DNA from 2 places in the Methylobacterium sp. Leaf93 genome. Region 1 is predicted to be linked to the other one. Evidence: predicted binding sites of a transcription regulator. Region 1 holds the regulator's gene; the other holds the start of a gene.
What was found. The regulator PhoB, encoded in region 1, activates phosphate uptake and scavenging genes when phosphate is short. The targets are predictions, from matches to a motif close to TGTCATNNANCTGTCAT.
Positions count from the first base shown of each region.

Region 2: ASF26_RS17525 (PhoX family phosphatase) is a predicted target of PhoB. The motif match lies at 1,735-1,751, and genes of this name have one in related genera.

Region 1 covers NZ_LMMS01000001.1:134,205-139,079, reverse strand. The annotation lists gene pstB (phosphate ABC transporter ATP-binding protein PstB) at 1-484, shown strand, start outside; gene phoU (phosphate signaling complex protein PhoU) at 570-1,295, shown strand; gene phoB (phosphate regulon transcriptional regulator PhoB) at 1,386-2,087, shown strand; gene ASF26_RS00640 (methyl-accepting chemotaxis protein) at 2,393-4,084, opposite strand; gene ASF26_RS00635 (hypothetical protein) at 4,399-4,644, opposite strand; gene ASF26_RS00630 (hypothetical protein) at 4,850-4,875, shown strand, end outside.
Region 2 covers NZ_LMMS01000027.1:329,878-334,752, forward strand. The annotation lists gene ASF26_RS17525 (PhoX family phosphatase) at 1-1,686, opposite strand, end outside; gene ASF26_RS22825 (hypothetical protein) at 1,820-2,017, shown strand; gene bchE (magnesium-protoporphyrin IX monomethyl ester anaerobic oxidative cyclase) at 2,027-3,565, opposite strand; gene ASF26_RS17535 (di-trans,poly-cis-decaprenylcistransferase) at 3,595-4,299, opposite strand; gene ASF26_RS17540 (transcriptional regulator) at 4,338-4,706, opposite strand; gene ASF26_RS17545 (hypothetical protein) at 4,699-4,875, opposite strand, start outside.

The sequences.
Region 1 (4,875 bases):
CCAGAAGCCGACGCCGTTCCCGATGTCGATCTATGACAACGTCGCCTTCGGCCTGCGCCTCTACGAGAAGCTGCCCAAGGCCGATCTCGACGTCCGCGTCGAGGAATCCCTGCGCAAGGCCGCCCTCTGGGACGAGGTGAAGGACAAGCTCAAGCAGTCGGGCATGGGTCTGTCGGGCGGCCAGCAGCAGCGCCTCTGCATCGCCCGCACCGTGGCCCAGCGCCCCGAGGTGATCCTGTTCGACGAGCCGACCTCGGCCCTCGACCCGATCTCCACGGGCCGCATCGAGGAACTGATCGAGCAGCTGCGCTCCGAGTTCACGATCGTCATCGTCACGCACAACATGCAGCAGGCGGCACGCATCTCGCAGTTCACGGCGTTCATGTATCTCGGCGAGCTGGTGGAGTTCGGCCCCACCACGCGGATCTTCATGAACCCCGAGAAGCGCCAGACCCAGGACTACATCACCGGCCGCTTCGGCTGAGCCCGCCGGGGCCGCGTTCCGCGGCACCGGTCCCGATCTACGCGATGCGGGCCGCCCGAGGCGGCCTCGGTCGAGGAGTGCGAGCATGTCCACCCACATCGTCAGTTCCTACGACACGGAACTGGAAAACCTGCGCCGCTCGATTTCCGAGATGGGCGGGATCGCCGAGAAGATGATGACCGATTCCGGCAACGCCCTGGTGCGCCGGGACGTGCCCCTGGCCCAGGCGGTGATCGGCGCCGACAAGCGCCTCGATGCCCTCCAGCACGAGATCGAGGAGCGGGCGATCCTGCTCATCGCCAAGCGTCAGCCCCTCGCCATCGACCTGCGCGAGACGGTCTCGGCCATCCGCGTCTCGAACGATCTCGAGCGCATCGGCGACCTGTCGAAGAACGTCGCCAAGCGCGTAGTGGCCATCGCCGAGCAGATTCAGCCGCAGAAGATCGTCATCGCCGTCCAGCACATGGGCGACCTGGTGCAGGAGCAGCTGAAGGACGTCCTCGACGCCTATGCGAGCCAGGACGTGAAGGCCGCCCTCGACGTCTGGGAGCGTGACGACGCCATCGACGCGCTCTACAACTCGCTCTTCCGCGAATTGCTGACCTACATGATGGAAGACCCGCGCAACATCTCGTTCTGCACGCATCTGCTGTTCTGCGCCAAGAACATCGAGCGGATCGGCGACCACACCACCAACATCGCCGAGACGATCCACTACCTCGTCACCGGCACGAACGATCTGGCCGAACAGGATCGCCCGAAGAACGACGCGTCGAACTACGCCACCGTGTCTTTGCCCGCCAGCGCCTGACCGTCCCTCCGGTCGGGCCATTCCGGCACGATCCTCGCGCGGTTGTCCTGTGCGTGACGGGACGGCCGCCCTCACCCTGAAAACACCCGCATGAGTACGCGCATCTTGATCGTCGAGGACGAGGAGGCCCTGACCCTTCTCCTCCGCTACAACCTCGAAGCGGAAGGCTTCGTCGTCGATACCGCCGCCCGCGGCGACGAGGCCGATCTGCGCCTTCAGGAGCAGGTGCCCGACCTCGTCCTCCTCGACTGGATGATGCCCGGTCTCTCCGGTATCGAGCTGTGCCGCCGTATCCGCGCCCGGCGCGAGACCGAGCGGCTGCCGGTGATCATGCTGACGGCGCGGGGCGAGGAGGGCGACCGCATCCGCGGCCTCGGCACCGGCGCCGACGATTACATCGTCAAGCCGTTCTCGGTGCCGGAACTGCTCGCCCGGGTCCGCGCGCTCCTGCGCCGGGCCAAGCCCAGCCACGTGGCGGACCTGCTCGTCGCCGGCAACATCGAGCTCGACCGCGTCAGCCACCGCATCCGCCGCCAGGGCCGCGAGATCCATCTCGGACCCACCGAGTTCAAGCTCCTCGAATTCCTGATGCGGAGCCCCGGCCGGGTATTCTCGCGCGAGCAACTCCTCGACGGGGTCTGGGGGCACGACGTCTATATCGACGAGCGCACGGTGGACGTGCATGTGGGCCGCCTGCGCAAGGCCATCAACCGCCCGCGCCAGAGCGACCCGATCCGCACCGTGCGTGGCTCCGGCTATTCCTTCGACGAGATGTTCTCGACGGACGAGTGAGACCACGGCCGGGTTCGCGCTGCTCCGTCCAGACGAGCACCCCCATCGTGACGAAGGCGGGTGGCCTTGCCTCCGGGCCACCACCGCGAGCCGATGCCATTCCTGCCGATACGAGATCGTGAGGTCGATCCCGGACTTCCGGCGGTCGTTCCGACACGATCTCGCTTCCCGGAGGGCTAAGCAGATTCACGTTGGCAAGACAACGCTTCACCCTGCTTGGCTCTTCGCTGTGTCGCGGGTTTTCTATCGCAGAACCGGGGGCCGCTTCCGCGAAACCTGCTCAGGGACACGCCGCCTGATGAGGGTCAGGCTGCTCGTACCGTCGTCAGGAACTGCCCGACCTCGGTGGCGAGGTGCTCGGATTGGCGCGACAGTTCGGAGGCCGCCTCAAGCACCCGGCTCGCGGCCGTACCCGTTTCTTCGGCCGCGCCAGCGACTCCCGAGATATTGCTCGTCACCGCGCCTGTGCCCGTCGCCGCCCTGGAAACGTTGCGCACGATCTCCTGGGTCGCCGCACCCTGCTGCTCCACGGCCGCCGCGATCGAGGTCGCCACACCACTGATCTCGCGGATACGCCCGGCGATGCCGTCGATGGCCGTGACCGCCTGACCTGTCGAAGACTGGATGCGGCCGATCTGACCGACGATCTCTTCCGTTGCTTTCGCGGTCTGGTTCGCGAGTTCCTTGACCTCGGCTGCGACCACCGCGAAGCCTCGTCCGGCCTCGCCTGCGCGGGCAGCCTCGATGGTCGCGTTGAGCGCCAGGAGGTTGGTTTGACCGGCGATGCCGGAGATCATTGCCACCACGTCACCGATGCGGGTGGCCGCTTCGCTCAAATCCCGCACCAGCACGGCGGTCTCGCCGGCCTCAGCCACCGCGCGGGTGGCGAGATCGGCCGAACCGTCGACCTGCCGGCCGATCTCCTGCACCGACGAACCGAGTTCTTCCGTCGCCACCGCCACTGTGTTGACATTCGAGGCCGCTTCCTCGGCCGCTGCCGCCACTGAGATCGACTGCGAGGCGGTCTGTGCCGCAGTACCCACCATTGCCCGTGCCGTCGCCTGCATCTCGGCAGCGGCGGCATCCACCCGAGCCACAATGCCGTTCACCGTCGTTTCGAACGTTCGCGTCGTCGCATCGATCTGCTCGGCTTGACGCAGTTTCTGTGCCTGCTCGGCTGCCCGCTCCTCCGTCAGGCCCCGTGCGACGAGGGCATTGTCTCTGAACGTGCGCACCGCCCGCGTTATGTCACCGACCTCGTCGCGCTGCCGCGTTTCCGGAACGGCGGCGTCGAGTTCCCCCTTGGCGAGCTTCAGCATCACGGCGGTGAGCGGGCGAAGCGACCGGATGGCCCGGTAGGCCCAAACCGCAAAGCCGCAGCCGATGAGCGAGGCCATCGCGCAAAGCGCCAGCATGAGGACGGTAAAGGCTTGAGAGACCGCGCGGACATCGGCGCCGGTGGCCTGATTGCGGGCTTCCTGGAGGTCGATGAATCGGTTGATGCGCGCAAGCCATTCGACGAAGGCCGGCCGCGCATCCTGCATGAGGATCGCTCGGGCTTTGCCGACGTCCCCGGACTGCTGGCTGTCGATCACGGCCTTCATGAGCGGCAGGGTCCTGGCTTCCGTCTGCTTGATGTCCCCGAGGATCGCCCGCTCTTCGGCAGAGGTGTCGGGCCGTTCGGCGAACATCCGGTCCATGCTCGCCGCCGATCGGGCGTAAGCTTCGGTCAGCCGCGTAATGTCGGCGAGCGCCGCGTCGCGGCCCGCTTGATCCGCCACGAGCGTGACATCACGCAAACTGATGGCTCGGTCGTGCACGCTTCCACGGAAGTTGATGGCATAACGCTGCTTGACGGAATTCAAATTATTGATTTCTATCAGCTTGCTGTCTATGGTTTTTACTTGGAATACACCATAGATGGTCAGTACAATCATCATTGTCAGCAAGGCAACGTAGCCAATGGCGACTTTTGTGCCTAATTTAAAACTGGTCACGTGCAACCCCGCCCACAGCGTGTGAATGGGTTTGGATATGGGGAAGATGTTAACAGAAGCAGAAAGGGGGGATGGTTTGCGGTGAGCCTGCGATTTGTAGACAATCCATTGCTGCGTCGACTATAAACATAATAAAATCATGTATTTATACGGCAAACACTAATATGACTTTGATTTAATATGTTTTGTTTTATAATAAATATTATTTCATGTATAAAAACTCTCGATCCAGATCGTATCGCTCACATGTCTTCTTTTGTAGTCAACGCATGATGGTTGGTATGACGAGATTGCGTCGCATGCCGAACGTCCGCTCAGCGGTCGAAGCGTCGCATCGAACGGCTGTCCCGCTCGGCGTTGCGCCGGGTCCTGTCACCCGCCCGCGCCCGGTCGCGCTGGACGGTCTCCATACGCCGGAGCGTCTCTGTCTGCTCTCGGTACGCCCGCGCCAGGTCGCTCACCGCGTTCATCGCACGCACCCGGTTCGCATCCTGTGCTCGCGCGTCGAAGGACCATGCCGCGAGCAGAAGGGCGAGGACGGCTGAGGTGGGGCGGGGCATCGGGTTGGGACCTTCGGGCAGGAGAAGGGTGGATCGGGCGTGCTGCCCGACATGCATCATAGTGCGTCAAATGCAGGGCTTCGCGGGATAATGTGCATTCCATGCGCGGGCTGCATAAGTGGTATTTGGCGTTTGGTATACCAGAAAGGCGGGGAGGCTGTCATACATGCTGCAACGCAAACGCATCGCCCCGAGGAACATCGATATGACCGCTCTCATTCTCACCGCCGT
Region 2 (4,875 bases), on a different contig from region 1:
CGACGGCGAGTTCCCGTCGGTGGCGACCCAAAGCCGTCCCTGCCCGTCCACCGAGCAATTGTCCGGCATGCCGAACCAGCCGTCCTTCGTCGTCGCCGAGGAGAAGGTGGCGCCGACCGCCGCGATGGAGGGATCGCCGCATTTGACGAGGATTTCCCAGGCGAAGCCCGAGGCCGCGTGGTCGCCGTCGTCCGGGGTCAGTTCGACGATGTGGCCGAAGCGGTTGTCGGGCCGCGGGTTGGCGGCGTTCACGTCGCCCGCCTTGCGCTTCCCGTTGTTGGTCAGCATCACGTAGACCTTGCCGGTCTTCGGGTTGGCCTCGACATCCTCCGGACGGTCCATCTTGGTGGCTCCGAGGAGGTCGCTGGCGCGCCGGGCCTCGATGAGCACGTCGGCCTGGGCGGTGAACCCGTTTTCGGGTGTGAGCGGACCCTGTCCGAACACCAGGGGCATCCAGGCCCCGCGCCCGTCGGCATCGAACCGGGCGACGTGCAGCGTGCCGGAATCGAGGATGTCGCGGTTGGCCGCCCGGTCGGAGAGGTTCACGGCCGCATCCGTCACGAACTTGTAGACGTAGTCGAAACGCTCGTCGTCGCCCTGGTAGACGACGTACCGACCACTCTTCGAGACGATGCCGGCGGCGCCCTCGTGCTTGAACCGGCCCATGGCGGTGCGCTTCGTCGGGACGGAGGCGGGATCGAACGGGTCGATCTCCACCACCCAGCCGAAGCGGTTGGGCTCGTTCGGTTCCTTGGACAGGTCGAAGCGCTCGTGGAAGCGGCCCCAGGCATAGGCGTTGCCGGGCAGGCCGAGACGCTTGTGGTTGGTCGCCTCGGCGCTCCCCTCGGCCAGGGCGCCGGAGAAGTAGTAGTTGATGTTCTCCTCGCAGGTGAGCCACGTCCCCCAGGGTGTGGTGCCGCCGGCGCAATTGTTGACCATGCCCTTCACCGCGCGGCCGGACGGGTCGTCGGTGGTCTTCAGCCGATCGGAGCCGGCCGCCGGGCCGGAGAGGGCCATCGGCGTCTCGACGGTGATGCGGCGGGCGTATCGCGACCCCGGCACCACGGCCCATTTGCCGTCGTTACGCTTTACCTCGATCACCGAGCCGCCATGGGCGGCCATCTCGATGTCGACGAGGTCGCGGGTCATGCCCTTGAAGGCCACGGTCTTGATGTCCTGGCGGCCGAGGCCGGGGAACATCAACTCCTCGTTGGTGTATTCGTGGTTGATGACGAGAAGGCCATGCGCGGCCGGATCGGCGGCGCCGGGCATCGGGAAATAGCCGACGAAGTCGTTGTTGTAGCCGAATTGCCGGGCCTGCGCCGCAGCGTTCTGGTTCAGCGGGTCGAAGGCGGGCGCCCCGGGCAGGACCGGATCGCCCCAGCGGATAAGGATGTCGGCATCGTGCCCCTCGGCCACGTGATGGTGCGCGTCCGATCCCGCTTCGATCTCCCTGAACGGGAACGGCGTCGCCTCTCCCTGCGCCGCCGCGGCCGGGCCGGCGGCGAGCGCGCGGGGCGTCACCACCGCCGCGATGGCGCCGACCCCGAGAAGGCCGCGCAGCAGGTCGCGCCGATCGAACCGGGTGGCGACCACGTCGCCGAAGGTGGCGTTCCGGCTCGGGTTCGAGCCGGCATCCTCGCCGTCTTCGGCGGCCTGCGAGCGGGTACGCAGCGGCTCTGTCATGGCGAACTCGTTCCTTGGAATGGATCGAGTTCGAGTTAGGCGCGCCACATGGCGGGCGGATGACGCCGGCGTTCCGGAACCAACCCTGAGTTGGTGTGTTAGCGCACATAGAACCGATCGATGGGAGAGCGACATGGCACCGTCCGCAGCTTTGAGCATGGTGCGCCACGACGATCTCATTCGCGCGTCGCAGGCGGCAGGCCACGCCTTCTCGCACATCGAGGATGGGCAGGATGTCGGCGCAGTCGCATCGTCCCGGTTCCTGGCCCTTTCTGCCGTATCGCTGGCGGGGTTCATCGCCAGCTTCGGTATCTTCTTCGTCTTCATCTGAGATCGACCGTCACGCCGCATCGGCGCGTGGCCTCGCGGGTTCGGGACGCCGTTCCGCGCTGACGGCAACCATGGATTCTTCCTCGCTCTCCTGCGGCTCCCCCCAGAATTCGGCGACGCTCGGCCCGTTCTCGACCAGCGGGTCGCGCAGGAAATTCCTGATCTCATAGGGCCATACCCGACGCCCCATCCGCGTGTACCAGCGCATGGCGTGGCGTAGTCCCGCGTCGCGATGGAACAGGACACGTGCGAGCGCACGCGGGCGAGCCTGGACCGCCACCTCGATGAACTTGAACCATAGCAGCACCCGCCACGGCGCCATGTGCCGGGTCGCCAGCACCTGATGCTTGTAGTCCCAGCGGCGACGATCGGTCTGGATCACCCGCCGATTCGCGGCGATGCTGAAATACGGCGTCCAGCGATGGGGCGTCACGTAGAGCATCTGGATCTGGTCGGGATCGTAGGACAGGAGCTGGCGCAGGCCGCGCCAGTAATCCCGGTCCGTCTCTTCCTCGAACCCGACGACCCAGGTCGCCATGGAGAGGATGCCATGGCGGCGAAGAAGGCGGATCGCCTCGCGGTCCGTGGTGGTGGCGCCGCCCTTCTTGATGCGCGCGAGCGTCGCCTCGTCGGTGCTTTCGAGTCCGAGGAGGAAGCGCGTCCAGCCGGCGCGCTTGTAGAGATGCAGGATGTCGGCGTCGCGCACGATGTCGTCGGCGCGGGTCGAGCCCACCAGGATGAGGTCCACATTCTCCCCGATCAGCGTTTCGAGGAAGACCCGCCACGCCTTCTTCGAGACGGTGGGGTTCTCGTCGGCGAAGTTGATGACCCGCACCCCGTGGTCGCGATGGAGCCGGGCCAATTCCCTGGCGAACTTCACCGGGTCGCGGTGGCGCCAGCGGGTCCAGAAGCCACGCTGGCCGCAATAATTGCAGAGATGCGGACAGCCGCGTGAGAACTGCACGACGACGGCTCGCAGGCCGCCCCAATAGCTGTAGCGGGCATGGTCGATGAGTTCCCAGCCGACGCGGTAGGCGTCGAGGTCGCGGATCACCGGCGCGGCCTGCGTGGCATGGGGGCCGTCGCCGCTGCGAAAGGCGATGCCCGGCACGGAGGCGAGGGGCGCTCGGCCCGAGAGCGCAGACATCAGGCGGCGTGCCGTCTCCTCGCCCTCCCCGCGCACGATGGCGGTGACGTAGGGCTCGTCCCTCAGGATTTCGCGCCAGTGGTAGGTCGGAAACACACCGCCATAGACGATGGGGAGACCCGGCCGGGCGCGCGCCAGTCGAGATGCGATGTCGGCGATGACCGGATGGCCCGAGGTCGAGCCGGAATGCCCGAACAGGACGGCATCGGGACGGAAGGCCAGAGCCTCCGCGACGATGGCGTCCGGGTCCATCGGGCCGAACTCGCCATCGATCAGGCGGACCTCGTGCCCGTCGTCGATGAGGGGGCCGCCGATGGCGAGAAGCCCTAGCGGCGGGAGGTGGTCGTCGGGAATGCGGCTGCCGATGGCCGGGTGGGGCACGTTGACGAGGACGATGCGCATGGCTTTCCCTTTCTCCCGTCTCGATCCTCTCAGGCGGCGGCGGACGTGGCGTCGAGCCCGCCGAAGCGGCGCTCGCGGCACCGATAAGCGGCGAGCGCGTCTTCGAGGTCGCCGGCTCCGAAATCGGGCCAGTGGCGGCGGGTGAAGTGGAGTTCGGCGTAGGCGCTCTCCCAGAGCAGGAAATCGGAGAGCCGCTGCTCGCCGCTGGTGCGGATCACGAGATCCACCTCGGGCACGCAGGCATCTCCCGTCACCAGGGCCGAGAAGGCGGTGCGGGTGATGCCGGGATCGCTGGCGAGCGCGGCGGCGAGGATGGCGTCGCGGGCGGAATAATCGACGGCGATCCGGAGGTGCAGCGCCTTCCCCGCGAAGGTCGCTGCCTCCGCGCGGCCGATGGCGGCGGCGAGCCCCTCGGGCAGACGGTCGCGCCGGCCGATCACACTGAGCCGCACGCCGTTCTCCACCAATCGGGAGACCTCGTTGCGGAGGTAGAGACGGAGGAGCCCCATCAGGGCGGAGACCTCCGCTTCCGGCCGACGCCAGTTGTCGCAGGAGAAGGCGTAGAGGGTGAGGGTACCGATTTCCTGCTTCGGGGCCGCCTCGACGACCCGGCGGATCGCCTCGACACCTTCCTTGTGGCCGAGCGCGCGGGACAGGCCGCGCGCCGAGGCCCAGCGCCCATTGCCATCCATGATGATCCCGACATGCAGGCCAGGTGTCTGTTCACTTTGCATTACAAAGTTCCTTCGCAAAAAAAGACGGATTTCGGGCGTCAGGCCGGTCGGGCGACGAGGGGGAGACTCGCGGTTTCGGCGGCCTTGGCGGCGTCCCGGACGACCTGTTCGAGGACGGCGAGGTAATCGAGGAAGCGCGTGCGCCCGGCCTGCGTCAGGTGGCAGGTGGTCAGTGGGCGAGAGCCGCCATGACCGTTGCCCTGCCCTTTCCTGATCTCGACGAGGCCGGCCTCCTGCAGCACCTGGAGGTGGCGGCTGAGGTTGCCGTCGGTGAGGCCGCAGAGTTGCTTCAGGTCGCCGAAGGCGAGGCCCTTCGGGGCCGCCATCAGCGAGGTGAGGAGACCGAGCCGGGCCTTCTCGTGAATGACCCGGTCGAGGCCGTCATACGCGAAGGGAGCCTCAGGCATCGGTCTCCTCCCGGGCACGGTAGAGGATCGCGGCCATGAGGAACTGGCCGATGGCGAAGGGCAGGCCCATGGTCCAGGGCGAGAGGGCATGGTCGGTACTGGCCAGCATCAGCACGGCGAGGCCTGCCACCATGTACCAGGCGCCGGGCAGCGCGACGCCCTTCGGCAG